Linked DNA regions of Sinorhizobium meliloti. The protein of the gene in region 2 interacts with the protein of the main gene of each other region in a pairwise test. Links are inferred from orthologs where the notes say so. Each region holds a gene or a part of one and is shown on either strand. Other genes may lie near its edges. The genes, in order: dnaA and JOH52_RS00240.

The links.
Region 1: the proteins of JOH52_RS00240 (region 2) and dnaA interact in binary tests that used the Escherichia coli proteins (3 or more experiments, as listed by UniProt). The link is inferred for Sinorhizobium meliloti from one-to-one orthologs.

Annotation. Positions count from the first base shown.
Region 1 is NZ_JAGIOS010000001.1:936,093-951,385, forward strand. What follows is about bases 10,351-13,341. They hold dnaA (chromosomal replication initiator protein DnaA), read right to left. Parts: upstream 12,658-13,341; coding sequence 11,044-12,657; downstream 10,351-11,043. Other genes in these bases: JOH52_RS04530 (RNA polymerase sigma factor), read right to left, coding at 10,351-10,549; JOH52_RS04535 (YciI family protein), read right to left, coding at 10,546-10,920. Also shown: rpoN (RNA polymerase factor sigma-54), read left to right, coding at 1-633; hpf (ribosome hibernation-promoting factor, HPF/YfiA family), read left to right, coding at 912-1,484; PTS IIA-like nitrogen regulatory protein PtsN, read left to right, coding at 1,659-2,123; nucleotide exchange factor GrpE, read right to left, coding at 2,463-3,089; heat-inducible transcriptional repressor HrcA, read right to left, coding at 3,248-4,327; rph (ribonuclease PH), read left to right, coding at 4,585-5,304; JOH52_RS04505 (VOC family protein), read left to right, coding at 5,541-5,954; rdgB (RdgB/HAM1 family non-canonical purine NTP pyrophosphatase), read left to right, coding at 5,985-6,629; radical SAM family heme chaperone HemW, read left to right, coding at 6,641-7,822; JOH52_RS04520 (nuclear transport factor 2 family protein), read right to left, coding at 7,839-8,705; JOH52_RS04525 (SRPBCC family protein), read right to left, coding at 8,721-9,203; more of JOH52_RS04530, read right to left, coding at 9,278-10,350; rpsT (30S ribosomal protein S20), read right to left, coding at 13,493-13,759; JOH52_RS04550 (enoyl-CoA hydratase), read right to left, coding at 13,951-14,724; mutM (bifunctional DNA-formamidopyrimidine glycosylase/DNA-(apurinic or apyrimidinic site) lyase), read right to left, coding at 14,782-15,293. UniProt on the Escherichia coli protein: Plays an essential in the initiation and regulation of chromosomal replication. Binds in an ATP-dependent fashion to the origin of replication (oriC) to initiate formation of the DNA replication initiation complex once per cell cycle.
Region 2 is NZ_JAGIOS010000001.1:46,243-61,409, reverse strand. The notes cover bases 10,542-13,406. They hold JOH52_RS00240 (replicative DNA helicase), read right to left. Parts: upstream 12,792-13,406; coding sequence 11,292-12,791; downstream 10,542-11,291. Other genes in these bases: JOH52_RS00235 (MarR family winged helix-turn-helix transcriptional regulator), read left to right, coding at 13,113-13,406; JOH52_RS00245 (AzlD family protein), read left to right, coding at 10,838-11,140; JOH52_RS00250 (AzlC family ABC transporter permease), read left to right, coding at 10,542-10,841. Outside these bases: JOH52_RS00295 (phosphatidylserine decarboxylase), read left to right, coding at 1-500; pssA (CDP-diacylglycerol--serine O-phosphatidyltransferase), read left to right, coding at 510-1,379; JOH52_RS00285 (IS4-like element ISRm16 family transposase), read right to left, coding at 1,681-2,844; JOH52_RS00280 (SDR family NAD(P)-dependent oxidoreductase), read right to left, coding at 3,292-4,032; purF (amidophosphoribosyltransferase), read right to left, coding at 4,044-5,534; JOH52_RS00270 (CvpA family protein), read right to left, coding at 5,681-6,280; DNA repair protein RadA, read right to left, coding at 6,349-7,752; alr (alanine racemase), read right to left, coding at 7,876-9,015; JOH52_RS00255 (AraC family transcriptional regulator), read left to right, coding at 9,149-10,006; more of JOH52_RS00250, read left to right, coding at 10,188-10,541; more of JOH52_RS00235, read left to right, coding at 13,407-13,565; JOH52_RS00230 (MFS transporter), read left to right, coding at 13,562-15,157. UniProt on the Escherichia coli protein: The main replicative DNA helicase, it participates in initiation and elongation during chromosome replication. Travels ahead of the DNA replisome, separating dsDNA into templates for DNA synthesis.

The DNA.
Region 1 (15,293 bases), 900 kb from region 2 along the record:
GCACCCGATGGCGGCTGGCTTGTTGAGCTCAATCCGGATGCCCTGCCCCGGGTTCTCGTCAACCACGACTATTTCACAGAAATATCGCGCTCCAGCCGGAAGAACAGCGGCGAACAGGCCTTTCTCAACGAGTGCCTGCAGAATGCCAACTGGCTGACGCGCAGCCTCGATCAGCGCGCCAGGACGATCATGAAGGTGGCGAGCGAAATCGTCCGGCAGCAGGACGCCTTCCTCATCCACGGCGTCGGCCACCTGCGCCCGCTGAACCTCAGGATCGTCGCGGACGCGATCAAGATGCACGAGTCGACGGTGAGCCGGGTCACCTCCAACAAATACATGCTGACCCCGCGCGGGCTCTTCGAATTGAAATATTTCTTCACGGTCTCGATCGGCTCGGCGGAAAACGGCGATGCACATTCGGCCGAGTCCGTGCGCCATCGCATCCGCACGATGATCAATCAGGAAAGCGCCGATGCCGTGCTCTCGGACGACGACATCGTCGACGTCCTCAAGCAGGCCGGCGTCGATATCGCCAGACGCACCGTCGCAAAATATCGCGAGGCGATGAGCATCCCCTCCTCCGTCCAGCGCCGCCGCGAGAAGCGGGCGCTGGCCAAGGCCGCGGGATTCTGAGCGCTGCCGGCAGGCCGCAAGCGCGTAAGCCGGGTTGCGCTTTGGGCTCTGGCCGGCGGAACCGCCGGGGCCTGATGAACGTTTAATTCCACGACGCGCAATTGACTCTCCGCGGTACAGCGGATATGAGGCCGCCGCGCTTGCCTGAGATAGAACTCCGCGAGGCAGCGCGCGCTCACGATTTCGGTCGTTCAGGACTCCGGTCGCTGAAGTGCTTGGATGACGGGAGCGCTTGGAATAGACTGGGCACGCAATTCACGAACAAGAGAGGAAACTCCATGAGTGTGCGTGTATCCGGTAAACATATGGAAATCGGCGATTCGTTTCGCGTCCGCATCGGCGAGCAGATCGAGCAGGCCGTAACCAAATATTTCGACGGAGGATATTCGAGCCAGGTCACTGTGGAAAAGTCAGGGTCGCGATTCAGCGCCGACTGCAAGCTTCATCTCGATACGGGCGTGGTATTGCAGGCAAACGGCCAGGCGAACGAACCACAGTCAGCCTTCGACGCGGCTTCGGAGCGCATCGAGAAGCGGCTCCGGCGCTACAAACGCAAGCTCAAGGACCATCACAACGGCAACGGGCAGAATTCCACCGAGGTGGCCTATCGAGTGATGGACTCGGTGCCCTTCGAGGACGAGGAAGTTCCCGACGATTATGCACCGACGATCGTTGCCGAAACTACGAAACAGTTGAGAACAATGTCCGTCGCCAACGCCGTTATGGCCTTGGACATGACGGATGAACCGGTGCTGATGTTCCGCAGCCCCGGCAAGGATGACCTGAACATCGTCTATCGGCGCAACGATGGGAATATTGGCTGGATCGACGCCGCCAATATCAAGGCATGAGTGGGGATGGGGGAAGCCAGCCGGACTGGCGTCCCCCGTCTTTCCGATCAGCGGGACGGCGGAAAGGCTCGACTTTTCTGTGCATTCGAACCGCCAAGACAAAGATGGGTAGAGCCATCACGGCGCATTTGTGATGAGATTGCCAGGCTCTAACCGGCGAACGAGGATAAAAGAATGGCATTGGCAGGCTTGCTGCATCAAAATGCGATCATCCCGGCCATGAGGGCCAACTCGAAGAAGCAACTCCTTCAGGAATTGGCGGCAAAAGCATCGAAGCTCACCGGTCTGCCGGAGCGGGAGATTTTCGACGTCATCCTGCAGCGAGAACGACTCGGCTCGACCGGTGTGGGCAACGGCATCGCCATCCCGCACGGCAAGCTTAGCAATCTTCCGTCGATCGTCGGCATCTTTGCGCGGCTCGATGCGCCGGTCGATTTCGAGGCCTTGGACGACCAGCCGGTCGACCTCGTCTTTCTGCTGCTTGCACCGGAAGGTGCCGGCGCCGACCACCTGAAGGCGCTCTCGCGCATCGCGCGCGTGCTGCGCGACCATGACATGGTGTCGCGTATCCGAGCGAGCGACTCGGCAAGCGCGATCTACACGCTGCTTAGCGACGACACGACCTCGCACGCTGCCTGAATATCTTCTGCCTGCCGCCTACCGGAGCCGGTTGGAAGAGCATGCGGCAATTCGAACAACGCCGAAGGGCCGTGCACCTTGCAGAGTGCGCGGCCCTTCGCAAATCGCATTCATGCGCCGTCAGATCACGATGTTTTTAGGTCGGGTCGACCTACTGCATGTTTCCTTTAATCGTATCCGATTAAAGGACAAAAACATTGCAGCAGATCAAAGTGTTACAGCGACCTTTGCGCGTCTGATAAGACGCGCGGCGCTGTAAAAACATGAACGTGATCGATTCCAAGAAGTTGAGACGCGGGATGCGGGCGGAAAACCGCACACACCTTTCCTCATCCCGCTCTAAGCAGCAGGCGTCTCGCTTTCAGAGGTGGCTGCTTTCGGGCCGCCCTTGGCAACGCCGACCATCGCCGGGCGCAGGACGCGCTCGCCGATCGTGTATCCTGCCTGGACCACCTGGACGACCGTGTTGTTCGGAACCTCGGTGTTCGGGACCTCGAACATGGCCTGGTGGAAATTCGGATCGAACTTCTGGCCGGTGGGGTCCAGCTGCTTCACGCCGTGACGCTCGAGCGCCGCAAGCATCGACCGCTCGGTCATTTCCACGCCCTCGATGAGTGCTTTCAGGCCGGCATCGCCCGCCTCCCTGGCGTCGGCCGGAATCGCATCCAGCGCGCGGCGCAGGTTGTCGGAGACCGCCAGCATGTCGCGCGCGAAGCCCGCGACGGAATAGGACTTCGCGTCCTTCACATCACGTTCGGTGCGCCGGCGCAGATTGTCCATCTCCGCAGCAAGGCGAAGATATTTGTCGCGCAGTTCCGCACTCTCGGCCCTGGCAAGCTCAAGCGGATCCGGCGCGGTCGTGGAAGCATCCGCCTCCGGCTTTTCCGCAGCTTGCGGCTCAGCGGCTGTTTCGAATTCTTCAGGCGCCGCGGCCTCGGGTCCGTTCTTGTTCGTTTCGTCGGTCATGACGTTCTCCGAATTTCTGTCTTTTGCTGTGTTCGGCATCATCAAACCAGCGGAAGTCGCTTTGCTTGAACGTACTGTTGCCTGGATTTGAAGCCCGATATCGATGTTTGGGCCCGAAAAATCAAGGGTCGATTGCTTCATCGATCAAAAGGATTCGCTCAGCGCGACAGCCGCGACATGAGCTGGGCGGTGTAATCGACCATGGGAACGATGCGGGAATAGTTGAGCCGGGTCGGCCCGATGACACCGACCGCGCCGACGATGCGGTCGTCGCTGTCGCGGTAGGGAGCGACGATCAGCGAGGAACCGGAAAGCGAAAACAGCTTGTTTTCGGAACCGATGAAGATGCGCACGCCCGGGCCGCTCTCGGCGAGGTTGAGGATCTCGATCAGGCTGTCCTTCTTTTCGAGGTCATCGAAGAGCATACGCAGCCGCTCGATGTCGTCCGTCCCTTCCAATCCTTCGAGCAGATTGGCGCGGCCCCTGACGATCAGCCGCGCCGGCTGGCCGTCGCCCTCGCTTCCGGACCAGATCGCTAGCCCACGCTCGACCAGGTCCTGCGAGAGCGCGTCGAGCTCGCCGCGCACCGTCTCCTTGACCTTTTCCAGTTGCGTCCGCAATTCGGGAATCGTCTGACCGGCAAGGTGAGCGTTGACGAAGTTCGCCGCTTCGGTGAGCTGGGCGCTGGTGATCCCGGCGGGCAGCTCGATGATGCGGTTCTCCACCTGATCGTGCTCGCCGACGAGCACCGCCAGCGCCTTGGTCGGCGCCAGCCGGATAAACTCGACATGCTTGAGGACGGGATCGCTCTTGGTGGTGATTACGAGACCTGCGCCGCGCGACATGCCGGACAGCATCTGGCTCGCCTCGGTAAGAAGGTTTTCGACCGACCTGTCCCGATTTCCCGGGTGAACCTGCCTTTCGATCGAGGCGCGTTCCTCCGGCGAGAGATTGCCCACCTGCATGAAGGCGTCCACGAAGAAGCGCAGGCCCAGCTGCGTCGGAAGCCGGCCGGCGCTGACATGGGGGGAATAGATCAGGCCCAGATCCTCGAGGTCGCTCATCACGTTGCGAACCGAGGCCGGCGACAGCGACACCGGCAACAGCCGCGAGAGATTGCGCGAGCCCAGCGGCTCCCCGCTTTCCAGATAGCTCTCGACAATGCGGCGGAAGATCTCGCCGGAGCGCTCGTCCAGCGCCGATGCGATCCCCTTCGTTCCAGGGTTGCGCAGTACCATGTCACTCCGTGATCAGTATTCTGTGTCCGGAAAGAATATAGTGATCCGCGCGGGGAATGGCAAAAGGGAAAAATCACTGCGAAGCTTCGACATCAAGCGGTTCCCTTTGCCTACGCCATGATCTAGAAGGCTCACGAAAGCGCCGCGCGTCTTCAGACGCGCAAAGGCCGCTGGAGCACTTTGAATTCTGCATGTTCTTGTCCTTGAACCGAACAGGACCCAAGGAAGCATGCAGTCGGGATCGACAGGAGTTGACGATGCGGCCATCCGGTAGAAAAACCGACCAAATGCGCAAGGTCTCGTTCGAGCGCAGTTTCTCCAAGCATGCGGAAGGATCCTGCCTGGTACGCTTCGGCGACACGCATGTTCTGTGCACCGCGAGCCTGGAGGAAAAAGTTCCGGCTTGGCTGCGCAACGGCGGCAAAGGCTGGATCACCGCGGAATATGGCATGCTGCCGCGGGCGACCGGCGAGCGCATGAGGCGCGAGGCGGCGACCGGCAAGCAGAGCGGCCGCACGCAGGAGATCCAGAGGCTGATCGGGCGGTCGCTCAGAGCCGTCGTCGATCTTCCGGCGCTCGGCGAACGTCAGATCTCGATCGACTGCGACGTGATTCAGGCCGACGGCGGCACGCGCACCGCGTCGATCACCGGCGCCTGGATCGCCCTCCACGACTGTTTGAAGTGGATGGAGGCGCGCAACATGGTCAAGCTGGAGAAGGTCTTGAAAGATCATGTGGCCGCCATTTCCTGCGGCATCTTCGCCAATCAGCCGGTTATCGACCTCGATTATCTGGAAGACTCGGCTGCGGAGACGGATGCCAATTTCGTGATGACGGGCAGCGGCGGCCTGGTCGAGATCCAGGGAACGGCGGAAGGCAAGCCCTTCAGCGAAGAAGAATTCGCAAGCCTGATGCTGCTCGCCAAGAACGGCATTGCCGAACTCGTCGAAATGCAGAAGCAGGCGATAGCAGGCTAGATCACGATGTTTTTAGGTCGGGTCGACCTAAAACATGAACGTGATCGGAACCAAGAAGTTGAGAAGCGGGATGCGGGCGGAAAAGCGCGCGCACTTTTCCTCATCCCGCTCTAGACCGCTCTCTGCTTCACTGAAGCAGTGAGATGATCTAACGCTTCGACAATACGCACTTCCGGACGGAACACCGTCACGGCTTTTCCGGAAGTGCTCTGGATCACTTGAGAGGAACAGGTCCGGTGCCGACATTCGAAGGCATTCTGGAGACCGCGCTTTACGCGGACGATCTCGACGAGGCCGAGGCCTTCTACGGAACGGTCCTCGGCCTTGAAAGGATCACCCGCGCCGGCAGCCGCCATGTCTTCTTCCGTTGCGGCGATGGCGTGCTCCTGATCTTCAACCCCGCGGAGACGGTGAAGCCGCCTGCACCGGGCGCACTTCCCGTGCCTCCGCACGGGACGAAGGGCAACGGGCACATGTGCTTCCGGGTCGCCGCCGAGGCGCTCGACGGCTGGAAGGCGAAACTGGAGGCGGCCGGGGTCGAGATCGAGGCGGATATCCGCTGGCCGAACGGCGCCCGCTCCTTCTATTTCCGCGATCCGGCCGGCAACAGCCTGGAATGCGCGGAAGCGGGCCTCTGGGCCAAGGATTGATTTCGGCAGTATCTGAACGGAACGGAATAGATGCGCAGACTGATCGACAAGACGCTCGTCGTCGCGAGCCATAATGCCGGCAAGATCCGTGAGATCCGCGATCTCATCGGGCCGCTCGGCTTCGAAGCGAAATCGGCAGCCGATCTCAATTTCGTCGAGCCGGATGAGACCGGCACGACCTTCGAGGAGAACGCGACCATCAAGGCGCTCGCCTCGGCCAAGGCCTCGGGACTGCCGGCGCTTTCGGACGATTCCGGCCTTGCCGTCGACGCGCTCGGCGGCGCCCCCGGGGTCTACACGGCCAACTGGGCCGAACGTGAGGACGGCAGCCGCGACTTCCAGATGGCCATGGAGAAGGTCGAAGAGGCGCTCCGCGCCAAGGGTGCGGTGAAGCCCGAAAGCCGTACCGCACGCTTCGTGTCCGTTCTCTGCCTTGCCTGGCCGGACGGGCATGTCGAGCTCTTTCGCGGCGAGGTCGAGGGTTATGTCGTCTGGCCGCCGCGCGGCACCAGCGGCTTCGGCTACGATCCGGTCTTCCAACCGAAGGGCTACGACACCACATTCGGCGAAATGAGTGCGGAGGAGAAGCATGGCTGGAAGCCGGGCGATTCCGAGGCCCTGTCGCACCGCGCCCGCGCATTCAAGCTGTTCGCCGAAACCTGTCTCGGCGCCTGAGTAGGAAGACAATGCAGATAGCCCCGCTTTCAGCGATCGGTGACGGCATGGACCCCGGTTTCGGGGTCTATGTGCACTGGCCCTTCTGCGCGGCGAAATGCCCCTATTGCGACTTCAATAGCCATGTGCGCCATCAGCCGGTGGATCAGCCTCGCTTCGTCGCCGCATTCCTGAAGGAAATGGCCGCGGTGCGCGCGCTTTCCGGTCCGAGAACCGTCACCAGCATTTTCATGGGCGGGGGTACCCCGTCTCTGATGGACCCTCGGACGGTGGAGGCGATCCTCGACGGCATTGCCCGGCAGTGGCACGTGCCTGATGGCATCGAGATCACCATGGAGGCGAACCCGTCCAGCGTCGAGGCGACGCGCTTCCGCGGCTATCGGGCGGCCGGCGTCAACCGCGTCTCGCTCGGCGTACAGGCTCTCAACGACCGTGACCTCAAATTTCTCGGACGGCTGCACGATGTCGAGAATGCGCTGAAGGCGATACGGCTCGCGCGCGAGATCTTTCCGCGCATGTCCTTCGACCTTATCTATGCGCGGCCGAACCAGACGGTCGAGGAATGGGAGCGGGAGCTGAAGGAGGCGGTTTCCTACGCCGTCGATCATCTGTCGCTCTACCAGCTTACCATCGAGGAAGGGACGCCCTTCTACGGCCTGCACAAGGCAGGGAAACTCGTCGTTCCGGATGGCGAGCAGTCGGCGGTTCTCTACGAGGCCACGCAGGAGATCACCGCTGATATCGGCATGCCGGCCTATGAGGTCTCCAATCATGCCCGGCCGGGGGCCGAGAGCCGGCACAACCTCACCTATTGGCGCTACGGCGACTATGCGGGCATCGGCCCCGGCGCCCACGGGCGGCTGGCGATCGGATCAGGCAAGATCGCGACCGCAACCGAGCGCAACCCGGAGGCATGGCTGCAACGCGTCGAAGAGTGCGGCGAAGGCCTGGTCGAGCGGGAACTGCTCGATTTCGAGGCGCAGGCCGATGAGCTTTTGCTGATGGGGTTGAGGCTGCGCGAAGGCGTCGATCTCGCCCGCTGGCAGACCCTCTCGGGCCGCGATCCGGATCCGGCCCGGGAAGAATTCCTGATCGAGCATGGTTTCATCGAGCGGATCGGCAATTCTCGGCTGCGCTGCACGCCCGCCGGAATGCTGATCCTCGACGCCGTGGTGGCCGACCTCGCCTGCTGATCGCGGGCCGAGCGGCTCAGCCGCCTTCCTTCACCGGTGCGACGATCCCCCAGGTAACTCCAAAGGGATCCCGGAGCTGGCCGTAATGGTCGCCCCAGAATGCGATCTCCAGCGGCATCGTCACCTCTGCGCCGGCCTCCACCGCCCGATTCCACCAGAAATCAGCGTCGTCGACGACGAGGTGCAGCACGAAGCCCTCCGGCGGCTTCCAGGGATGGCCGAATTCCGGGAAAGGATCGTTCAGCATCAATGCGCCGCCATTGATCGTCAGGTGGCAGTGGATGAGGCGCTTTCCATCCTGGGCATGTTTGCGGTCCTCCTCCTTGGCGCCGAAAGCGCGGACATAGAAGGCCGCCGCCGCATCTGCATCCTCCACGTTGAGATAGGCGATGACGCCGGGCATGGGCGGGCGCGACGGCGCTTGCCAGTCGACCTCGGACCGGGGATCGAGATCGATCGCCGCCTTGAAGCTTCCGTCCATGTAGAAGGGGACGGATTCGTGCTGATGGGCGATCTTCCATCCCCTGTCGGTGCGTGTCAGGCCCAAGGTCAGGCGATACCAGAGCGCCGCCTTCTGGCCATCGTGCTTCTCGCCGGAAAGATGCGTCAGCGCAGTGGCGAAGGCGACGTCGCCGCTCACCGAAACGTCGAGCTCCTCGAGGGTGAAGCCGAGCGGCCCTTTCCACGTGGAAAACCACTGCTCAAGGCCGCCGGCATCTGCGTCGGAAGCCTTGAGGGGGGGCGCCAGCGAAAAGACGAGGCAATCTTCCGTGCCGTGGGCGAGGACGCGGGCGGCATCCTTCCGGCGCAGCGCCTCCGCCCAGTCCCCGATTACCTCCTCGATCTCCGCAACGGCCGCATTCCTGCTCTCGGTAATGGTCATGACCCGGTCCTCCTCTCAGAGTTTCGCAACGAGCGTCGCAAGCTGATCGGCGCATTGGCCCCAGCCCTCGTGGAAGCCCATCTTCTCATGGGCATCGCGGTCCTCGACGCTCCAATGGAGCGCGCGGGCCGTATAGCGGGTCTTGCCGCCCTCGTTCTCGAAGGTCATGACCGCCGTCATGAACGGCTTCTCGGACGGCTTCCAGGCTTCCGTAAAGGCATCGGTGACGACGATCTTCTCGTTCGGCACGACTTCCAGATAGACGCCCTGATTAGGATAGAGTTCACCCTCGGGCGAACGCATGACAAAGCGGTTGGTGCCGCCCGCCCTGACGTCGAGCTCCGCTTCCGTGATCGTCCACGGCAGAGGAGCGAACCACTGCTTCAGAAGCTCGGCTTCCGTGAAGGCCCGGTAGACCTTCTCGCGCGGGGCATCGATCAGCCGTGTCAGAACCAGTTCGCGTTCGCCGCCGGAATTGGTGTCGGTCGCTGCAGTCATTTTCGAAATCCTCCATGTTGGTTCATTCCAAGGACGAAGGAGGATGCCGCCTGCCGACAGGGGCCAGAAAAAATTTATCGCTTTTCTTCTTCCGCGACCGTCGCCGGCTCGGCCGCGAGGTGATCGAGCTGCATGCGGATATAGGCCGCTTCGGACGCGTTGGTGGCCAGTGCGATCGCCCGGTCGAAGGCGGTGCGCGCCTCGCATGCCCGGCCGAGCTGCTTCAAAAGGCCGCCGCGCAGGCCGTGATAATAGAAATAGCCGGAAAGCCTCTCCCCAAGGGGCTCCACCATCGCCAGTGCGGCCTCCGGTCCCTCGCGTTTCGAGACCGCGACCGCGCGATTGAGCGTGACGACCGGCGAGGGCTGCAGGCGCTCGAGCGCCTGGTAGAGGAGGTCGATCTCCTCCCAATCCGTCTGCTCCGGACGTTCGGCGCGGGCATGCAGGGCCGCGATTGCTGCCTGTATCTGGTAGGGACCGGGGCGGCGATGGCGCATTGCTTTGTCGATCATCGCCAGCGCCTCGGTGATCATCGGCCGGCTCCAGAGCCGCCGATCCTGATCTTCGAGCAGGACGACGGCACCATTGGCATCGAAGCGCGCGCGGGCGCGCGAATGCTGGAGCAGCAGAAGCGCCGTCAGCCCCATCATTTCCGGCTCGGCGGGAAACAGCCGCAGCAGCAGCCGCGACAGGCGGATCGCCTCGTCGCAAAGATCGGCGGAGACGCCCTCGGGGCCGTTCATCGCCGAATAGCCCTCGTTGAAGACAAGGTAGATCATCGTCGCGACCGCTGCGAGCCGCTCGGCGCGATCGACGGCATCGGGTGTCTCGAACGGGATGCCGGCGGCTGCGACGCGGGCCTTGGCGCGGGTGATGCGCTGCTCCATCGCCGCTTCGCTGACGAGAAAGGCACGGGCGATCTGCCTGACGGAGAGCCCCGATACGATGCGCAGTGCAAGCGCGATCTGCTGGGTTGCCGGAAGCGCCGGGTTGCTGCAGACGAAGAGCAGCCGCAGGATGTCGTCGCGGTAATGCGCCCCGTCGAGGCGATCGGCGAGTTCACTCTCCCGGTCGTCGAGATCGGAGAGCAGTTCCTCCGGCGGCAGTGCCGTCTCGCGCGACTGCCGCCGCACCTTGTCGATGCCGCTGTTGCGGCCGACGAAGATGAGCCAGGCGGCGGGATCGCGCGGCGGACCGGTGCGGGGCCAGTTTTTCAGCGCACGGATACAGGCCTCCTGGAACGCCTCCTCCGCCAGATCGAGATTGCGAAAGTAACGCAGCAGCGCACCCATTGCCTGCGGCCGCGCGGAAACAAGAGCAAGATCGATCCAGCCTGTGTCGGTCATGAGGGCAGCTCACCGGGTTTATAAAGCGCGAGCGGCCGGACCTCGTAGGAGCCCGTGCTCGGATTGGCGTTACTCAGATCGCGCGCGAAGTCGAGCGCCTCATCCAGCGAGGCGCAATCGATCAGATAGAAGCCGAGCAACTGTTCCTTGGTCTCGGCGAAGGGGCCGTCCATGACGATCGTCTCGCCGGCGCTGTGGCGCAGCGTCGCCGCCGCCGTCGTCGGCACCAGGCGCGCGACGGGCCCCAGCTTGCCCGCTTCGACATATTTGCGTTGGACGGCGCTCAGATCACGCATGACCCTCTCGTCCTCCTCCTTGCTCCAGGCACTGGTGACGCTTTCATCGTTGTAGCAAAGCACGGCGTAAAGCATTGAAAATCTCCGCTCTGGTCTGAAGACGAATGGCGCTATTGATAGCCGACAAGCGGGGCGAAAAAAACGCTCAACAAAAAAGCCCGGCGGACCGGGCTTTCGTAACGTCGGGCTTTCCTGCCTCTATTCGTTGATCAGTCGCTTCAAAAGCTCGATCTCGTGGCTGAGCTTGGTGTCGGCAGAAATCAGTTCCTCGATCTTGCGCACAGCATGGAGCACGGTCGTGTGGTCGCGCCCGCCGAAGCGGCGGCCGATCTCGGGGAAGGAGCGCGGGGTCAGTGTCTTCGACAGATACATGGCGATCTGGCGCGGCTTGACGATGACGCGGGTGCGGCGGTTGGAGACCAGCTCCTGACGCGAGACATTGTAATGCTTGGCGACGACGCGCTGGATATCTTCGATGCGGACGCGGCGCGGTTCCCCGGCATTGACGAGATGGCCGAGCAGTTCGTCGACCCGCTCGATCGAAAGCTGCGGCTCGAAGGAGCGGCGGAAGAGAAGCTGATTGAAGGCGCCCTCGAGTTCGCGGCCGCTGGCTGTCACGTTGCGGGCGACATGGCTCAGTATCTCGAGCGGAATCTCGAGCGAGGCATCGTCCTGGCGCGCCGCTTCGAGACGACGCTTCAGCATTTCCAGGCGCATCTCGTAGTCCGGCCCTTCCATCTCGATCGCCACGCCGCCTTGCAGGCGCGAGCGAACACGGCTGTCGAGCGATTCCAGCTCCCAGGGTGCACGGTCCGCGGCGACGACCACCTGCTTGGCGGAGTCGAGCAGCATGTTCAACAGATGGCAGAACTCGTGCTGGATCGACTTGCCCTGCAGGAACTGCATGTCGTCGATAATGAGAAGGTCGATGTTGCGAAGCGATTCCTTCAGCGACAGCGCGTCATTGTCGCGGATCGCCGTTGCGAAACGCCACATGAAATATTCGGCCGTCAGATAGACGACGCGTGGCGCGCGCGCACTCTGGAGGGCCGCGAGAGCGATCGCCTGCAGAAGATGCGTCTTGCCGAGACCAACGCTCGAATGGATGAAAAGCGGATTGAAGCGCACGGCGCCGGCGCCGGCCTCGGCAATCGTACGCGCTGCCGCGAGCGCGACCCGGTTCGACGAGCCCTCTACGAAACTATCGAAACCGTAGCGCTGATCGAGCGGCGAGCCGAAAAGCGGCGCCTGGACGGGTCTCGCCGGAGCTGCCGCAACCGCAGCGGCGGCAATTGCCACGGTGGGGGCCGCCGAACGGCGGGAGGGAGGGACGACCGCCGCTTCGGCAGCCGCGGCAACGCTCTCTTCAGGAGCCGTCGGGCGATGACCGCGGGTCGCGGTGCGCACGAGGATCTCCACCTTCAGTATCTCGCTGTCCTCCTGCTGGACGAGCGTGGTGATCAGATCGAGATAGCGATTATTGATCCAGGACTTCAGAAAAGTCGTCGGGACCGAGAGGCGCACGACGCTTTTCGACACTGAATGGAGCTTGAGGCGTCCAAACCAACTTGCGAAGACATCCGGACCGACCTGGGCTTTCAAGCGCGCACTTACCCGCTCAAACAGTGCGTCATGCCGCATGTCGTGTTTTTCCCCCGCCGCCTGAGACTGATTGCTTCCGGCCTGAAAACCTCCAGGTGCCGTCGCCAAATTCATCCGCATCTTGCCGCCTTCCAATTTCATTATTCCGATGCCGTCATTTCTGGCGGCCTCATCTTTTATGCCCGCCCGCCACGGCCGCTCGAAAGCCATGCCGCGTCAGCCGGACGCTCTGATACGCACCGAACCGGGCTCCTCATATCCCGCCACGGCACGCTGCGCTCATTCGCTTGCCTTCGCCTCAAGCAAATGTCCCCTCGCACTTCGCCTTACCGATTCTGCACGGCTCTTTTCAAGCCGACCGGAACCGTTTTTCCTCGTTGCCGGCTGACCGCACCCTCGTACGTAGCGGACAGCCCGAGCCTCCTTCTTCCTGCTCCAACGCATTCACAAGGCTAAGCCCTGCCGGCAACCACAAGACGAAACGTCCTCGCTCCGGTGCGAAGGCTCGCCCGGTTTTATCGTCTCGACTTGTTTGATTGATCGACGTGGAATTAACCCCGCCACAGGCGACGGAAAGCCCAAAGTCACCCCGATTGGAATGACCCTTAAACTTCCTCGTACAGATGTAATCTGTGTCCCCTGTGGAAGGCATTTAGGCAGGATCGCCCGGCAAGATCAATCGCGTTTTTTACCCGCCCGTAAGCGTCGACAGTTGACTCTCGTGCCGGGTTTTGCATCCCGCTCCCCGAGTCCGGCGAGAATCCCTGTTGAATCAAGGGTTTTGTTTTTTGCGTTCTTGCTTAGCTGGCGAAAAAGAAAAAAAATAAAAAATGGCTTGACTCACTTCGGACTCAATCCGCCCGCCCCGCCAGACCACATTTTTGCCGCAACCTCTCATAAGCTATTGAAAAGCTTAGAATTTTTTTGTCACGGGATTGACACGAGCGTGGCAAGGTCAATCGCGCAGGCCGTTGGCGGCGGCACGAATCGGAAAAGCCCGGCGAAAACGCCGGGCACTTCATCAACAGCTTTTTTCTTAGCCGGGTTAGGCCGAAAGGCTCTTCACGCGCTGCGCCAGTCGCGAGACCTTACGCGATGCCGTGTTGGAATGCATTACGCCCTTCGTGGCGGCGCGCATCAGCTCCGGCTGTGCCGCCTTCAGGGCGGCGGCTGCGAGTGCCTGATCGCCGGAAGCGATCGCCTCTTCGACCTTGCGGACGAAGCTGCGGATGCGCGAACGACGGGCCTTGTTCACTGCGGTACGGCGTGCGATCTTGCGGGTCGCCTTTTTCGCCGAAGTTGTATTGGCCATTGATGCCTCTCTTCGAAAACTGACATGGACTCCGCCTCGCCGTGCCGGGTCACTGCGACCTGTCATACAAGCAATTCGGGAGTATTATCGGAAAGCCTCGAACGAGGGCGTTCCAAACTGAGGGCGGCGTATAAAGGGAAACCGCCCGCACGTCAACGCGCAATTTGAGAAAACCGAGTCCTGTCCATGGCTCATCTGTGTTTGAATTCGGCTTTGCGCTTGGCGACGAAGGCGGCCATGCCCTCTTTCTGGTCCTCCGTTGCGAAAAGCGACTGGAAGAGCCGCCGCTCGAAGCGCAGGCCCTCGGCGAGCGTCAGTTCCAGAGAGCGGTTGACGGCCTCCTTGGCTATCATCGCCGCCGGCAGCGAGAATGACGCGATCTTCTCCGCGGCGCCGAGCGCCTCCTCCAGGAGCCTGTCCGGAGCCACCACGCGCGAAACCAGCCCGGAGCGCTCCGCCTCCGCCGCGTCCATCATGCGGCCGGTGAGAATGAGGTCCATGGCCTTCGCCTTGCCGACTGCGCGGGTCAGGCGCTGCGATCCACCCATGCCGGGAATGACGCCAAGCGTAATCTCCGGCTGGCCGAACTTCGCCGTTTCGGAGGCGATGATGAAGTCGCACATCATGGCGAGCTCGCAGCCACCGCCGAGCGCGAAACCGGATACGGCGGCGATCATCGGTTTGCGGGCGTTCGCGACATGCTCCCAGCCGCCAAGGAAATCGGCGAGGTAACCGTCGACGAAATCGAGCCCCTGCATCTCCTTGATGTCGGCGCCGGCGGCAAAGGCCTTCTCGGAGCCGGCAAGGACGATGGCGCCGACGGCCCTGTCGGCGTCGAAGGCCTTCAGCGCGGCATCGAGCTCGCGCATCAGCACCGCATTCAGCGCATTGAGCGCCTGCGGACGGTTGAGCGTGATCAGGCCCACGCGGCCCTGCGTTTCGACCAGCAACGTCTCGTAACTCATTCCCCATCTCCTTCACGCGTTGTCGGAAGATTGAAGAGCGGAATGTGCCATGCCGCCCTATTTCTGGCAGTGCGGACAGTAAAAAGTCGAACGTCCCGCCTGTACTATGCGGGCGACCGTACCGTGGCAGCCGGGCGTGCGGCAAGCCTCGCCTTCCCTGTCATAGACGGAGAAGCTGTGCTGGAAATAGCCGAGACTGCCGTCCGCCTGAATGTGATCCTTGAGCGAGGAGCCGCCGGCGGCGATCGCATCGGCAATCACGGCGCGGATCCTTTCCGTCAGCGCGATCAGCGCCTGTTTCGGGCGGCCCCGCTTGTCGACGAGCGTGCCTGCCGACCTTTTCGGCGAGAGGCCCGAGCGCCACAGCGCCTCGCAAACATAGATATTTCCGAGCCCCGCGATCGTCCTCTGGTCGAGAAGAGCGGCTTTCAGCGGCTGGATCTTGCCGGCGAAACGGGTGGCGAGATAGGCGGCATCGAGGGCATTGCCGGTCGGCTCCTCGCCGAGGCCGCGGAGGAAGACGTGGTCGGCGAGCGCAGAGCGCCGTGCCAGATCCATGAAACCGAAGC
Region 2 (15,167 bases):
TCGTCATCAGCCCGGCGGACGGCACCGTATCGTCGGTCGCCACCGTGATGCCGCCTGAGGAACTGGGCCTCGGCTCGGAGCCGATGCTGCGCATTTCGGTCTTCATGAATGTCTTCAACTGCCACGTGAACCGTGCGCCGATGGGCGGCACGGTACGCCGAATCGCCTACCGTGCCGGCAAGTTCGTGAATGCCGAGCTGGACAAGGCGAGCCAGGAAAACGAGCGCAACGGCCTCGTCATCGAGACGAAACACGGGCAGATCGGCGTGGTCCAGATCGCCGGTCTCGTCGCCCGCCGCATCCTCTGCTGGACGCGCGAGAGCGCGTCGCTCGAGGCGGGCGAGCGTTTCGGCCTCATCCGCTTCGGCTCGCGTCTCGACGTGTTCCTGCCTGCCGGTGCGGAACCGCGCGTAACGGTCGGTCAGACGGCCACGGGCGGCGAGACGGTGCTCGCCGAATTCGGATCGGCGAAGGGCCCGGTCATCAGCCGGCGCGCGTGAGGACAGGTCATGGAAGAGCCCCGCCACGAACAATCCGCAGGAATCCCGGAAGCCGCTGAGCACGTGGGCGCCACCGGCACGCACGACAAGGCCCGGGGGCCCCGGTTGCGGGAGATTCCGCTCCGGCTGATGGTCCCGAACATGATCACGGTCCTGGCGATCTGCGCCGGCCTCTCGGGCGTCCGGCTGGCATTCGAGAATCGATTCGAGCTCGCGGTTGCGATGGTGCTCCTTGCCGCTTTCCTCGATGGCATCGACGGGCGCATCGCGCGTCTCCTAAAGGCGACCTCGAGTTTCGGGGTCCAGATGGACTCGCTTGCCGACATCATCAATTTCGGGGTCGCGCCCGCCCTCGTCCTCTACGTGTTTCTGCTCGATCAGGCGCGTTCCCTCGGCTGGATTGCGGCCCTGATCTACGCCATTGCCGTCGGTCTGAGGCTGGCGCGCTTCAACGTCATGGCGGAGCGCCAGGTCAAGGCGTCCTGGCAGTCGGAATATTTCGTCGGCGTTCCGGCGCCGGCCGGTGCGATGCTGGTTCTGCTGCCCGTCTATCTTGGCCTGCTCGGTCTTGCGCCGGAAAGGACCTTTGCGCTGATCGCGTCGGTCTATACCGTCCTGATCGCCTTCCTTATGGTCAGCCGTCTTCCTGTCTGGTCCGGCAAGTCGGAGAACCGCGTCCGCCGGGATCTGGTCCTTCCCGTCATCCTGGTCGTCGTCTTCTACGTTGCGACGCTGATGACCTATACCTGGGAGACGATGGTCGTGACTGCGGTGGCCTATCTGGTGAGCCTGCCCTTCGGCGCCCGTTCCTGGCAGCGCAAATACGGCGACTGGCCGGGCGGTCACGGGAACGATGGTTTGCCGGGTGATAGCGAATAGGGCGAATGCCCCTCATCCCGCTGCCGCGACCTTCTCCCCGTCAGAACGCTACGGCAGGCACATATCTCTTGCGCGCCGGTGCGGCGGATACTGCTCATGAATGGGATCCCTCGGGAACCCAACCGCCTCAACCCCGCTCGGTCGGGATTGCCCCTCAACCGGCTGCCGCCACCTTCTCCCCGCAGGCGGGGAGAAGGGATATGCCGCGCCCGCTCGCTCCCTCGGGCGGGCGGTGAATGCGGGGTTCAGTTGGCGCCGCTTGTCCCTTCTCCCCGCCTGCGCAGGGCTGTCCGGGGAAAATTCATGCATAGCGGAAGACCATTTGGTTTGGGATGGTCCGGGGTTTTGGTCGGCTTGGATTGACCTGCGGCGGCTTGTGGATTTCGGCGATGCTTTTGCGCTGGAACAGGCACTGGGTGACGAGGTCGGTGAAGCGCAGGATCGGTAGAGGGACGCGGGCGAGGCGGGCGGCGATGCGCAACAGTGCATAGGCGATCATCGCCGCGAAGATCTGCAGGCGGATGGCGTTGTCGTTGTTGCCGAGGAACTTGCGGATCTTGAGGTGCTGTTTGATCCAGCGGAACAGAAGCTCGATCTGCCAGCGATCCTTATAGAGCTGGCCGATCTCGACGGCGGAGCGCTCGAGGTCGTTGGTCAGAAGCGTGATCGTATCGCCGTCCTGGCGCTTGACGATTACCCGGCGCAAGCCGATCGGCAGCTTGGAATCGCCCTTGCTGGCGAGGCTGACCTGGCTGTCTTCGAGGACCAGGAAGCCATCGCCTTGAGGTTGCTCAACGGGGCGTTCAGCGACCAAAGCCAGTCCCATGTTGGTCTTCGGCCGGGTGACGAAACTGGCGCCGGCTTCGGCGATCGCCGTCCACCAGCCGTAATGGCAGTAGCCCTTGTCGAAGACATAGGTTGCGCCCTTTTCGATGGTGATCGTGCGGCCGATCTGGGCGTCGTTGACGTTGGCGTCGGTGATGTCGAGGATGCCTGGACAATCGGCCTTGGGATCATAGACGACATGCAGCTTCATGCCGCGGATGCGGCCGTTCGACTTGGCCCAATCGTACAGCTTACCCAGCGGTATCGGGGTCGAATCGATCAGCCGCAGCATCTTGGTGCCCTCCCGGCGCGTCTGCCGGTCGAGCTGACCGGCCAGAAGCGCGAAGGTCTCGGCGAAGACGGCGACCGGGCGGCGGCGGTTGGCGTCCGACAGCGTCGAGCGCATCAGCCGGCCACTGCCGAGATGGTAATGATGCTGACTGTTGGCGTTGAAGCTCGCCTCCAACCCGCGCAGGCTGGTCGTGGCGCTCAACTGGGCATAGATCAGTGCCACCAGATGATCCCAGCTGGTAAAGCACTTGTCGTAGGCATCCCCGGCATGACGACCCACAATCGCCTGAAAGCTGCGGCGATCAATCGCTTTCAGCAGCTGGGCGAAAATGCTAGGGGTGAACCGCATGCTCCGTCTCCTTTTCTGAGTCTCGACAACCAGAAAATAGACGGAAAAACGCCGTCTGACGGGGCATGCGCCTGCGACATTTCGATTCACCCGGAACTTTCCCCGGACAGCCCTGCCGCCTGCGGGGAGAAGGTGCCGGCAGGCGGATGAGGGGCGGGTGACCGCTAATGCCAATGTTAGCGCATACGGGTTTGATCCCAAGGACCCATCCGCAAGCCTCGCCACTGCTGGAAATACAGATGCCGCCACTCCGGAGTAAATCCGCGAAGGGCTGGACAACAAGAGATATGTGCATGCCGTAGCGTTGTGACGGGGAGAAGGGACAAGCTGCTGGATGGCCATTTCCTCTTGAGCGCCCGAGAAGCGGTGCATCACCGCGAGTCCCCTTCGCCCCGCTTGCGGGGAGAAGGTGGCCGGCAGGCCGGATGAGGGGGAGGTGCCGCCAGCCTATTCCGGCATGCGGTAGTCGACGATCTTCTTTTCCCGAACGATGAAGAGCTTCCCCGTCTCGGTCTGCTCGCGGCCGAGCAGCGGCAACAGCGCCTGAGCCACCTCGGAGGGATGCGGCAGGGTCTCCGGATCTTCGCCGGGCACGGCCTGCGCCCGCATGGCGGTGCGCGTGGCGCCCGGATCGACGCTGAGGATGCGCAGCGGCAGGCGCTGTGTCTCGTAGGCCCAGGTGCGTGCCAGCGCCTCGACCGCAGCCTTGGAGGCGGAGTAGGGCCCCCAGAAGGGCTTGCACTTGTGCGCAGCGCTCGAGGAGAGGATGAGGGCGCGGCCGGCATCCGAACGGACGAGCAACGGCTCGAGCGACCGGATCAGGCGCCAGGTCGCGGTGACATTGATCGCCATCACCTTTTCGAAGACCTTGGCTTCCACATGGCCGATCGGCGAGATCGTGCCGAGGACGCCCGCATTGGCGACCATGATGTCGAGCTTGCCCCAGCGCTCGTTTATGGCGCCGCCGAGCTTGTCGATGGCGGCCATGTCCGAGAGATCGAAGGGGACGAGCGTTGCCGAACCGCCGAAAGCCTTGATCGCGTCGTCCAGTTCTTCGAGACCGCCGAGGGTGCGGGCGCAGGCGACGACGTGGGCGCCGGCCTTGGCGAGTTCAAGAGCAGTGAAGTAGCCGATCCCGCGCGATGCGCCGGTGACGACGGCGATCCGGTCTTTCAGATTGGGCGTCATGTTGTTGTTCGTTATCCGTTGCTGGCGAGAACCGAGAGTTTGCGAACGTTGCTCGCTGCCCCCTGGTCGAGAAGGCGGGTCGGGTAGTCCCCGGTGAAATAGTGATCGGTGAACTGCGGCGCCTGCGGGTCGCGCTTCTCGCCGCCGACGGCACGATAAAGCCCGTCGATCGAGAGGAATTCGAGAGAATCGGCGCCGATGAAGCGACACATCGAGGCGAGGTCGGCATGCTGGTTGGCGAGCAGCTTGTCACGGTCGGGCGTGTCGATGCCGTAGAAATCCGGGTGGAAGATCATCGGGCTCGCGACGCGCACATGCACCTCGCGGGCGCCTGCCTCGCGCATCATCTGGACGATCTTGACCGAAGTGGTGCCGCGGACGATGGAATCGTCGACGAGCACGACGCGCTTGCCGGCGATCATCGCCCGGTTCGCAGAATGCTTGAGCTTGACGCCGAAGGCGCGAATCTGCTGCGTCGGCTCGATGAAGGTCCGCCCGACATAGTGATTGCGGATGATGCCGAGCTCGAAGGGGATGCCGCTTTCCTGCGCATAGCCGATTGCAGCCGGCGTACCGCCGTCCGGAACGGGCACCACGACATCCGCCTCGACGGGGGCCTCGATGGCGAGGTTCTTGCCCATGTTCTTGCGGGCGACGTAGACGTTGCGGCCGCCGACGACCGAATCCGGCCGGGCGAAATAGACGTACTCGAAAAGGCAAAGGCGTTCCGGCAGCGGATTCTGCGGCTTGCGGGCATCGATGGTGATCGACCCGTCCGGCTGAATTTCGCAGATGACGATTTCACCGTTCTCGATATCGCGAACGAATTTGGCGCCGATGATATCCAGCGCGCAGGTCTCCGAGCAGAAGATCGGCTTGCCGTCGAGTTCGCCCATGACGAGCGGGCGAATGCCGTTCGGGTCGCGGGCGGCGATCAGCTTGGTGCGGGTCAGAGCCAGCATCGAATAGCCGCCTTCGACCTGGGCGATAGCGTCGGCGAAGCGATCGCTGGAAGAGACGTGTTTCGACCGCGCGATCAGGTGCAGCACGACTTCGGTGTCGGATGTCGACTGACAGATGGCACCGTCTGCGATGATCTGGCGCCGCAGCGTCAGGCCGTTCGTGAAGTTGCCGTTGTGCGCGATTGCGATTCCGCCTTCCTGCAGCTCGGCAAACAGCGGCTGGACGTTGCGCAGGACCGTCTCACCGGTGGTGGAATAGCGTACATGGCCGATCGACATCGAACCGGGCAGCTTCGCGAGCGTCGTGGGATCGGTATAGTGGTCGCCGACGAGACCCATCCGGCGCTCCGAATAGAACTGCCGCCCGTCGAAGGTGACGATACCGGCGGCTTCCTGCCCTCGATGCTGGAGAGCGTGCAGGCCGAGCGCCGTCAGCGCGGCGGCGTCCGGATGGCCGAGAATGCCGAAAACGCCGCACTCCTCATGGAGGGTGTCGCCGTCGAGTTCGTCATGGATTTCGCTGGATCTGAGATCGGTCATCGCAATTCGCCTTTGCTACGTGCCGGTGCGCATATCGTGATCGGGCCGCCAGTCTTCAAGCGATCTTACCCGAAAACACTGACAAGCGTCATTCCAAATGGATAAAGCCCGCACAGCGGGCTTTATTGCAAACTTTCCTGTCGATCTCAGCCGTTCGTCGCCGGTGCTTCCTCGCCGGGCGCCTGTTCCGTCTGAGCCGGCGGCGTCTCGCTTTCGCCTTCGCCGGTCGTATCCTTGCCGCGCAAGCGGTCGAGAATGGTGGCGTCGGCCTCTTCCGGCAGGAGCGCTACCAACTGATTGCCGAGATTGTCGAGCAGCGGTTTCGACTTCGCGTGGGTCACCCAGACGGGCTGCTGCTGCGGCGCCACGAGCCAGTTGAAGAACAGCATGGCGACGACGACGAGCAGAATGCCGCGAGCGGCCCCGAACAGGAAGCCGAGCGTGCGGTCGAGCGCGCCGATGCGGCTGTCGATGATGAAGTCGGCCACCCGCATCGTGATGAAGGAGATGATGATCAGTGCAATCAGGAAGATCACGGCCGCCGAGCCGATCATCGCGACCGTTCCGCTGGTCGTGTACTGGCTGGCGTAGGGCAGAAGATGCGGATAGAGGAAATAGGCCGCGGCGGCTGCGCCGACCCAGCTCGCCACCGACAGAACCTCGCGCGAGAAGCCGCGAACCATCGCGAGGACGGCTGAAAACAGCGCGACGCCGAGAACGATACCGTCGAGAATTGTGATGGGCATGTTGTCCTTACTCCGACTCCACCGCCAGGCGGCACATCCCGTTGATGCTCCAGGGCGCGGCTATTCCGTCAGTCCTCGTCATTCGTCTGTTGCAGGGCACGCCGCGATCCCGCGATACGCGCCACCAGATCCGGCAGGCTTTCCATCTCGCTCCAGCGGCCGTTGCCGTTCTTCGGCAACTCGGTCGATGCAGATGGCAGGACTGCCTGGGAGAAACCGAGTTTCTCGGCTTCCTTGAGACGTTGGGCGGTATGCGCAACCGGCCGGACTGCACCCGACAAGCTGACTTCGCCGAAATAGACGCAATCGGGCGGCAGGGCAAGCCCGGCAAGCGACGAAACCAGTGCGGAAGCCACAGCGAGATCGGCCGCCGGTTCGGAAATGCGATAGCCACCCGCGACATTGAGGTAGACGTCGTGCTGGCCGAGGCGAATGCCGCAATGGGCTTCCAGCACGGCGAGGATCATCGAAAGGCGGGCCGAGTCCCAGCCGACCACGGCGCGGCGCGGCGTTCCGAGCGATGTCGGCGCGACCAGCGCCTGTACCTCGACAAGCACGGGGCGCGTGCCTTCCATGCCGGCGAAAACCGCTGCACCCGGCGATTTCGCATTGCGTTCGCCGAGAAACAGCTCCGACGGGTTGGCGACCTCGCGCAGGCCCTTGTCGGACATTTCGAAAACGCCGATCTCGTCGGTCGGTCCGAAACGGTTCTTCACCGTCCTGAGGATGCGGTAATGATGGCCGCGGTCGCCCTCGAAATAAAGGACGGCGTCGACCATGTGCTCGACGACGCGGGGGCCGGCGATCTGGCCCTCCTTTGTCACGTGGCCGACCAGCACGACCGCCGTGCCCGTCTGCTTGGCGAAGCGGATCATCGCCTGCACACCGGTGCGCACCTGCGTCACCGTGCCGGGCGCGGAGTCGACGATGTCGCTCCAAAGCGTCTGGATGGAATCGATGATGACGAGGTCCGGGCGCTTGCCCTCGGAAAGCGTCGCGAGAATATCTTCGACATTCGTCTCGGCGGCAAGGAGCACGTCGCTGTCGGCGGCGCCGAGCCGCTGAGCACGCAGGCGGACCTGGGCGATCGCTTCTTCGCCCGAGACATAGATCACCCGGTGCTTCCGGCGTGCAAGCGCCGCGGCCGCCTGCATCAGCACGGTCGACTTGCCGATGCCCGGATCTCCGCCGACGAGCAGTGCGGATCCGCGAACGAAGCCGCCGCCGGTCACGCGATCGAGTTCCGAAATGCCGGTCTGGATGCGCGGCGCGTCTTCGATCTCTCCGGACAGCGTCGTAAGTGCGACGGGACGCCCCTTCTTCGGCGTGCGCATGGGACCGCCGCCGATCCCCGCCGTGGGATTATCCTCGATGATCGTGTTCCACTCGCCGCAGCCGTCGCACTTGCCCACCCAGCGGGAATGGACTGTGCCGCAATTCTGGCAGACGAACTGGGTGCGGGCTTTCGCCATAGATGTCGGCTTTCGGATGTTTGCGGGCAGATGGCGGAATTGCCGCCGCCCGAGAATCACTCTTGGCGGTCACATAATGCCGCGAAATCCTGTTTGAAAGGACGATATTCCTTTGCGCCTTGTTCAAGCGCCTCCGACATAGGTCCGATGATAGCGCCGGCCGAGGCTCGTCAGCAGCTCGTAGCCGATGGTACCGCCGGCGCGCGCGACGTCGTCGATGACGACATTGCGCCCGAAGACCTCGATATAATCGCCGGCACGTACGGCCGCTTCCGGCAGGTCCGTGACATCGAACAGGCTCAGATCCATCGTCACCCGACCGACATGCGGCACCTTCATACCATGCAGGAAACCGAAGGCGCCCGAGGGCATCGCCTGTCTGAGGGTGACGCCGCCGCCCGAAACCGAACGGTGGTAGCCGTCGGCATAGCCGATCGCGACCGTCGCAATGCGGCTGTCGCGGCCGAAGCGGACCGAGGCGCCGTAGCTTGCCGTTCCGCCGGATGGAACCGTCCTGACCTGCACGATGCGCGCTTCGGCGGTGACGACCGCTTTCATCGGATTGACCGCGCCATTTACCGCCTCGCCGCCATAGACCGCGATGCCGGGCCGGGTGAGGTCGAAGTGGTAGTCCGCACCGAGGAACACGCCGCCGGAATTTGCAAGGCTCGCCGGCACGCCCTCGAAGGCGGCGGTCACCTCGCGGAAACGCTGAAGCTGATAGCGGTTCATCGGGTGTCCGGGATCGTCGGCGCAGGCCAGATGGCTCATGACGAGGACCGGCGAGAAACTCGCAGGCCGCGCAGGGTCGTGGGCGAGGGCAAGCGCCTCCTCAGGCGACAGGCCGAGCCGGTTCATGCCCGTGTCGACGTGGAGAACGCAGGGGTGGTCGCCCCGTTCGGAAAGCGCTGCCATGAAGACCGCCAGCTGCTCTTCCGAGTTGATGATCGGCACGAGATCGTTCTCGAAGAAGAGCTCCTCGTTGCCGGGCCACATTCCCGCGAGAATGTAGATTCGCCCATCCGGAACAAGCGGGCGAAGATCGGCCCCTTCTTCGACACTGGCCACGAAGAAATCGCGCGCGCCGGCGGCATAGAGAGCCGGAGCGGCATGCACGACGCCGAGACCGTAGGCATCGGCCTTCAGAACGGCGGCGGCGCGGGCTTTTCCGGACCGCTCGTTCATCGCCCGCCAATTGTCGGCGAGCGCGGTGAGGTCGACGGTGAGCCTGCTGGAGGCGGAAAGAAACTCGGGGCTTTGCATACCGAAAACTCTGCGTGGGCGATATCGGCAGCAATACATCCAAGTGCCCCGCGCCGCAAACGGCCGACGCAATGCTCTGGCCGAAAGCACTTTCATGCAAGACGAGGCTCTCCTCGCCCGATAAGATCGTCCGATGGAAACGATCTCACAGGAAAAGGCCATCGAGGCCATGCCGCTCGAGGGAGCCGAGCGGACCCGTTTCTGGCGCGACCCGCGCTTCAAGGGCATGGAGTGCCTGAGCGCGACCTTCATCACGCATGAATTCGCACCGCACGCGCACGACACGTTCAGCATAGGTGCGATCGAAGCGGGTTCCCAGATCAGCACGATCAAGGGGGAACGATCGCAGACGGGCCCGGGAGATCTCTATCTCATCAATCCGGATGAAATCCACGACGGGCATCCGGGTCACGAAGGCTACCGCTACCGGATGGTCTATCCACCCACGGACCTGCTGGTCGAGATACTCGAGGATGTGACCGGCCGCTCCTTCAAGGGAACGCCGTCCTTCTCGCGGCTGCTTCTCACCGATAGAGAGCTTGCGCTCGGCTTTCATCGTGCGCACCGTGCATTGGAAGGCAAGGTCGGTACCCTGGAAGCGGACGAAAGCATGTTCGGGTTCCTGGCCAGGCTCTTCGAGCGCCACGGCAACGCTATCATCGTCCCCCTGCAGACGCGCGAGAGCTCAGCCGTGCACCGGGCACGCGATTATCTTGTTGAAAACTACACGCACGATATCGGGCTGGAGGAGCTTGCGAAGCTGGCGGGCCTCAGCCGCGCCCATCTGATCCGCGCCTTCCGAAAGGAATTCCACATCACCCCGCATGCTTTTCTCACCGACAAGCGGGTGCGGGAAGCAAAGGCGCTCCTGCGCAGAGGTTGGTCTGCGGCGGACACCGCCTATCACTGCGGTTTCGCCGATCAGGCGCATTTCAGCCGCCATTTCAAGGCTCGAACCGGCGTCACGCCGGGTGCCTATCGCTCAGCCTGATCACTTTCGTTCAAGACGGCGGTCTTCTGCCTGGTTACTTCCTGGGCACTTCCAGGAAAAGCGTGTGACGGTTTTCCGTCCGGAAGCGCGTAGTTTCAGAAGGTTAGTGTTGCAAGTACGGGAGATCCCAGGCGTGAAGAAGTCGCGGGCAGTCGAGGAATTCTGGGGAGGTTTCAGGGCGATGGCACCGCTCATCGTGGCGGTGATGCCGATCGGGCTCGTTTTCGGGGCCGTTGCCGCGACCAAGGGCCTGTCGAGCCTCGAAGTCGTGATGATGAGCGCGCTGGTCTTCGCCGGCGGTTCGCAATTCGTTGCGCTCGACATCTGGACTCATCCCGCCTCCTGGGCCGCTCTCGGATTTTCGGCGCTGCTCGTCAATATCCGTCATCTTCTGATGAGCGCATCGATCGGCACGAAGATGCCGGCCTTCTCGGGGCCGGCGAGATATGCCGCGATGCTTCTCCTTGCCGACGAGATCTGGGCCATGGCCGAGGTCCGGGCAGGTGAGTCGCGTCTCACGCCTGCCTGGTATGCGGGCCTTGCGGTGCCGTTCTATCTGGCCTGGGTGCTTGCCGGTCTTGCCGGCTCGCTCGCCGGCGCATTCCTCGGAGACCCGAAAGCGCTCGGTCTCGATTTTGCGTTTCCCGCGGTCTTCATCGTCCTGGTCATGGGCTTCTGGAAGGGACGTGAAACCGGCGCGATTCTCGCTGCGAGCGCCGCGGCCGCGGTCCTCGCACGCCAGTTCCTCCCCGGCGTCTGGTACATCGCAGCCGGTTCGGCGGCGGGCGTCGTTGCGGCGCTTTTCACCGGTGAACGTCAGGAAGCCCGCGCATGACGCTCGATCCGCACACGTTTCTTGCGATCGCCGCGATGGCCGTTGCGACGGTGCTGACCCGGCTCGGCGGTCTTGTCCTCATCCGTTTCGTGACGATAGGTCCGAAGCAGAAGCGGGCGCTGGAGGCGATCCCGCCGGCCGTATTGATGGCCGTCATCGCGCCGACGGCGTTGGTCACCGGGCCGGCCGAAACGCTCGCGGCCCTCGCCACAGCGCTTGTCGCCACGAGGCTGCCGCTGCTCGCGGCCGTGGCGGCCGGCGTGATTGTCGTGGCGGTTGCGAGGGTGTTCGTGGGGTAGAGAGGCGTCGCTGCGCCTTGAGAAAATGCCCCTCACCCTAACCCTCTCCCCGCAAGCGGGGCGAGGGGACCTGTTTGCATGCGGCTTGCCCCTTCTCCCCGCCTGCGGGGAGAAGGTCGCGGCAGCGGGATGAGGGGCCGCAATCAGCCTGTCAATGCTCGTACTGCGTGAACGACGGATCGGCGAGATCCGAGAAGCGCGTGAATTCCGACTGGAAGGCGAGCTTGACGGTGCCGGTCGGTCCGTGGCGCTGCTTGGCGATGATCACGTCGGCCGTGCCCTTCACCTTCTCCATCTGCATCTTCCACTCTTCGTATTTCGGATCGAATTCGTCGCGCGGTTCCATGTTCTTCACGTAATATTCCTCGCGGAACACGAAGAGGACGACGTCGGCGTCCTGTTCGATCGAGCCCGATTCACGCAGGTCGGAGAGCTGCGGCCGCTTGTCCTCGCGGCTTTCCACCGCGCGCGAGAGCTGCGAAAGCGCGATGATCGGCACGTTCAGCTCCTTGCCGAGCGCCTTGAGGCCGGTGGTGATCTCGGTGATTTCCTGTACTCGATTTTCGCCGGACTTCTTCGAACCGGTCATGAGCTGGATGTAGTCGACCACGAGCACGTCGAGGCCGCGCTGCCGCTTCAATCGGCGAGCGCGCGCGGCAAGCTGGGCGATCGAGATACCGCCGGTCTGGTCGATATAAAGCGGCACTTTCTGCATCATCTGGGAGCAGGCGACGAGCTTCTCGAAATCCGCCTCCGAAATATCACCGCGGCGGATCTTCGAGGAGGAGACCTCGGTCTGCTCGGAGATGATACGGGTGGCGAGCTGTTCGGACGACATTTCGAGCGAATAGAAGCCGACCACGCCGCCGTTCTTGGCCTTGAAGGAGCCGTCGGGCTGTACTTCCGGCTCGTAGGCGGCGGCGATGTTGTAGGCGATGTTCGTCGCGAGCGAGGTCTTGCCCATGCCCGGACGGCCGGCGAGGATGATCAGGTCCGATCGCTGGAGTCCGCCCATCTTCCCGTCAAGGGAATGGATGCCGGTGGAAATGCCGGAGAGATGACCGTCCCGCTCGAACGCCTGTCCGGCCATGTCGATCGCGAGCGCTACCGCGTCATTGAACGATTGGAAGCCGCCATCGTAGCGCCCTGTTTCGGCGAGTTCGAACAGCCGCCGTTCGGCGTCCTCGATCTGGCTCTGCGGCGGCATGTCGAGCGGTGCGTCGTAGGCGATGTTCACCATGTCTTCACCGATGGTGATCAGCGACCGGCGGAGCGCCAGGTCGTAGATCGCGCGGCCGTAATCCTCCGCATTGATGATGGACACTGCTTCGGCGGCAAGGCGCGCGAGATATTGTGCAACCGTCAGGTCGCCGACCTTCTCGTCGGCCTTGAGGAAGGTCTTGACCGTCACCGGGTTGGCAGTCTTGCCCATGCGGATGATTTCGCCGGCGATCTCGAAGATCCTGCGATGCAACGGCTCATAAAGGTGTACGGGTTTCAGGAAATCCGAGACGCGATAGAAGGCGTCGTTATTGACGAGAATGGCGCCGAGCAGGGCCTGCTCCGCTTCCAGATTGTTCGGCGCCTCGCGATAATGCTGTTCCGCCTGATCCTTGGCCAAAGGGGCGAGCTTTCGCGCTGCGTCGTTCATCGTTTTCCGTTTCCGCTTATGATCCCGTGAGGCACCCGGTTTGCTGACTGTTGCGCGCCGCGTCTAGTGCAGGCACGCAACAGTGGCGTGCCATACAACCCGGCCTGTCGCCTTTGCCCGTTGTTCGACTGATCCACAGGGGGACAAGGGAGAAGTTGTAAAAAAATACATTCTCACGCGATGCTGGTTGACGCCGCGGCCATGGGTAAAACTACCTGATTCGCATCCCCGCGTCCTCGATCGGCATCTTGAAAAATGCCCATGGCCGGATTAAATAGTGTCCAGATAGTTAGCATGCTAGTAATATGGAAAAGATACTAAATGCCGAAGCCAAACGACAATCGTGAACTGTTCGACGCACTTGCGACCGTCAACCGCAAACTGCGCTCGGTGTTCGACGCGCGGGTGAAGGAGCGCGGCCTGACGCTGCCGCGTGCGCGGATGCTGTTCGCGCTCGCCAGGAAAGAAGGTCTCAATCAACGCGAGTTGGCCGAAGAGCTCGATATCGAGACGCCGACGATCGTTCGGCTTCTCGACGGCATGGAAAAGCAGGGATTCATCGAGCGCCGGGTCGAGCTTTCCGACCGGCGTGCGAAGCAGATCCACATGACGGACGTCGGCCGCTCCGTGGCGGATGAGATCCAGAAGCTCGCGAGCGACATCCGCGAAGAGGTTCTGGGCGGGCTGCAGCCGCAGGAAATCGCCGTCGCGCTGAAGGTCGTCTGCAAGATCGCGACGAACATCCAGTCGATCGGTCGGAGTGGCGACCGATGAATGCCGTTGCCGCTCCCGGCTCGATGCGTATCGGCAAATCGGCTCTCTATATCGCCGGCTCCGCTCTCCTCTTTCTGACACAGGGGCTCGGTATGAATCTCGCGTCGGCCAATCTTGCGCAGGTCCAGGGGTCGCTTTCGGCCACGTCGGTGGAGGCGGCCTGGCTTGCCGCTGCCTACATGGCGCCGAATGTCAGCCTTTCGGCCGCTCTCGTGAAGATCCGCGCCCAGTATGGTCTTCGCCGCTTCGCAGAGATCGGCATCGTCGGATTCGTCATCGCTTCACTGATGAACGTCTTCGTCTCGGACCTTCATTCGGCGGTCGTCGTCCGCTTCATCAGCGGCATTGCGGCCGCGCCGATGTCGACCCTCGGCTTTCTCTATATGCTGGAAGCCTTTCCACCGGCGCGAAAGCTGACGGTGGCCCTCGCACTCGCCCTGACATGCACGACCTTGGCCGCTCCGATGACGCGGCTGATCTCGCCTGAGCTCATCGAGATCGGACAATGGCACGGGCTGTACACGCTCGAGATGGCGCTCGCGCTGATCGCGTTGCCGATCATCTATCTGCTGCCCCTGACGCCGGTGCCTCATGCCAAGGTCATTCAGCGTGCCGACATTCTCAGCTACCTGCTGCTCGCCGTCGGCTTCGGCTGCGTTGCCGTCGTCCTCGTGATGGGCAGGCTCTATTGGTGGTTCGAGGCACCCTGGCTCGGCATGCTGCTCGCCCTGTCGGTCGTGACCCTCACGGCCGTCGTACTGATCGAGCTCAATCGCGAGCAGCCCTTGATCGACATACGCTGGTTGGCCTCGCGCGAGATCGTGCATTTTGCCGCCGTGCTGTTGATCTTCCGCCTCGTCGCCTCGGAACAGTCGGCGATCGCCACCAACTTCTATCAATTGCTCGGGCTGCAGTACGATCAGCTCGCGACACTTTACTGGATCATTCTGGCCTCATCGCTGGGGGGCGGTCTGCTCTGTGCGGCGCTGATGAAGCCGGGGCACGCGGACGCCGTCCACGTGGTCGCCCTCGGCATGCTCGCCGCCGGCGCCTATATGGACAGCCATGCGACGAGCCTCACGCGTCCGGAGCAGATGTATGTGAGCCAGGCGCTGGTCGCCGCCGGCACGGCCCTTTTCCTGCCGCCGGCCATGGCCCGCGGTTTCACGGCGGCACTCGCGAAAGGCCCCAGCTACATCCTGAGCTTCATCGTCGTCTTTCTCTTCACCCAAAGCATCGGCGGCCTGATGGGCTCGGCCGCCTTCGGAACCTTCGTGACACTGCGGGAAAAGTTTCACGCCAACATTCTGGCCGAGCAGATCGTTCTGAGCAATCCTCTGGTCGCGCAGCGCATCGGGCAGTTGTCGGGCGCCTACGCCAAGGCAATCGTCGACAGGGCGTTGCTGAACGGGGAGGGCGTGGCCCTGCTCGGACAGACGATCACCCGCGAGGCCAACATCCTCGCCTACAACGATGCCTTCCTGTTGGCGGCGATCATAGCGCTTTTCGCGCTCGCGGTGCTGCTCATCCAAATCGCAGTCAAACAGCTCGCCAGGCACGATCCCGACATCGTACCGGCGGCCACATCTTGAACAATGAAGT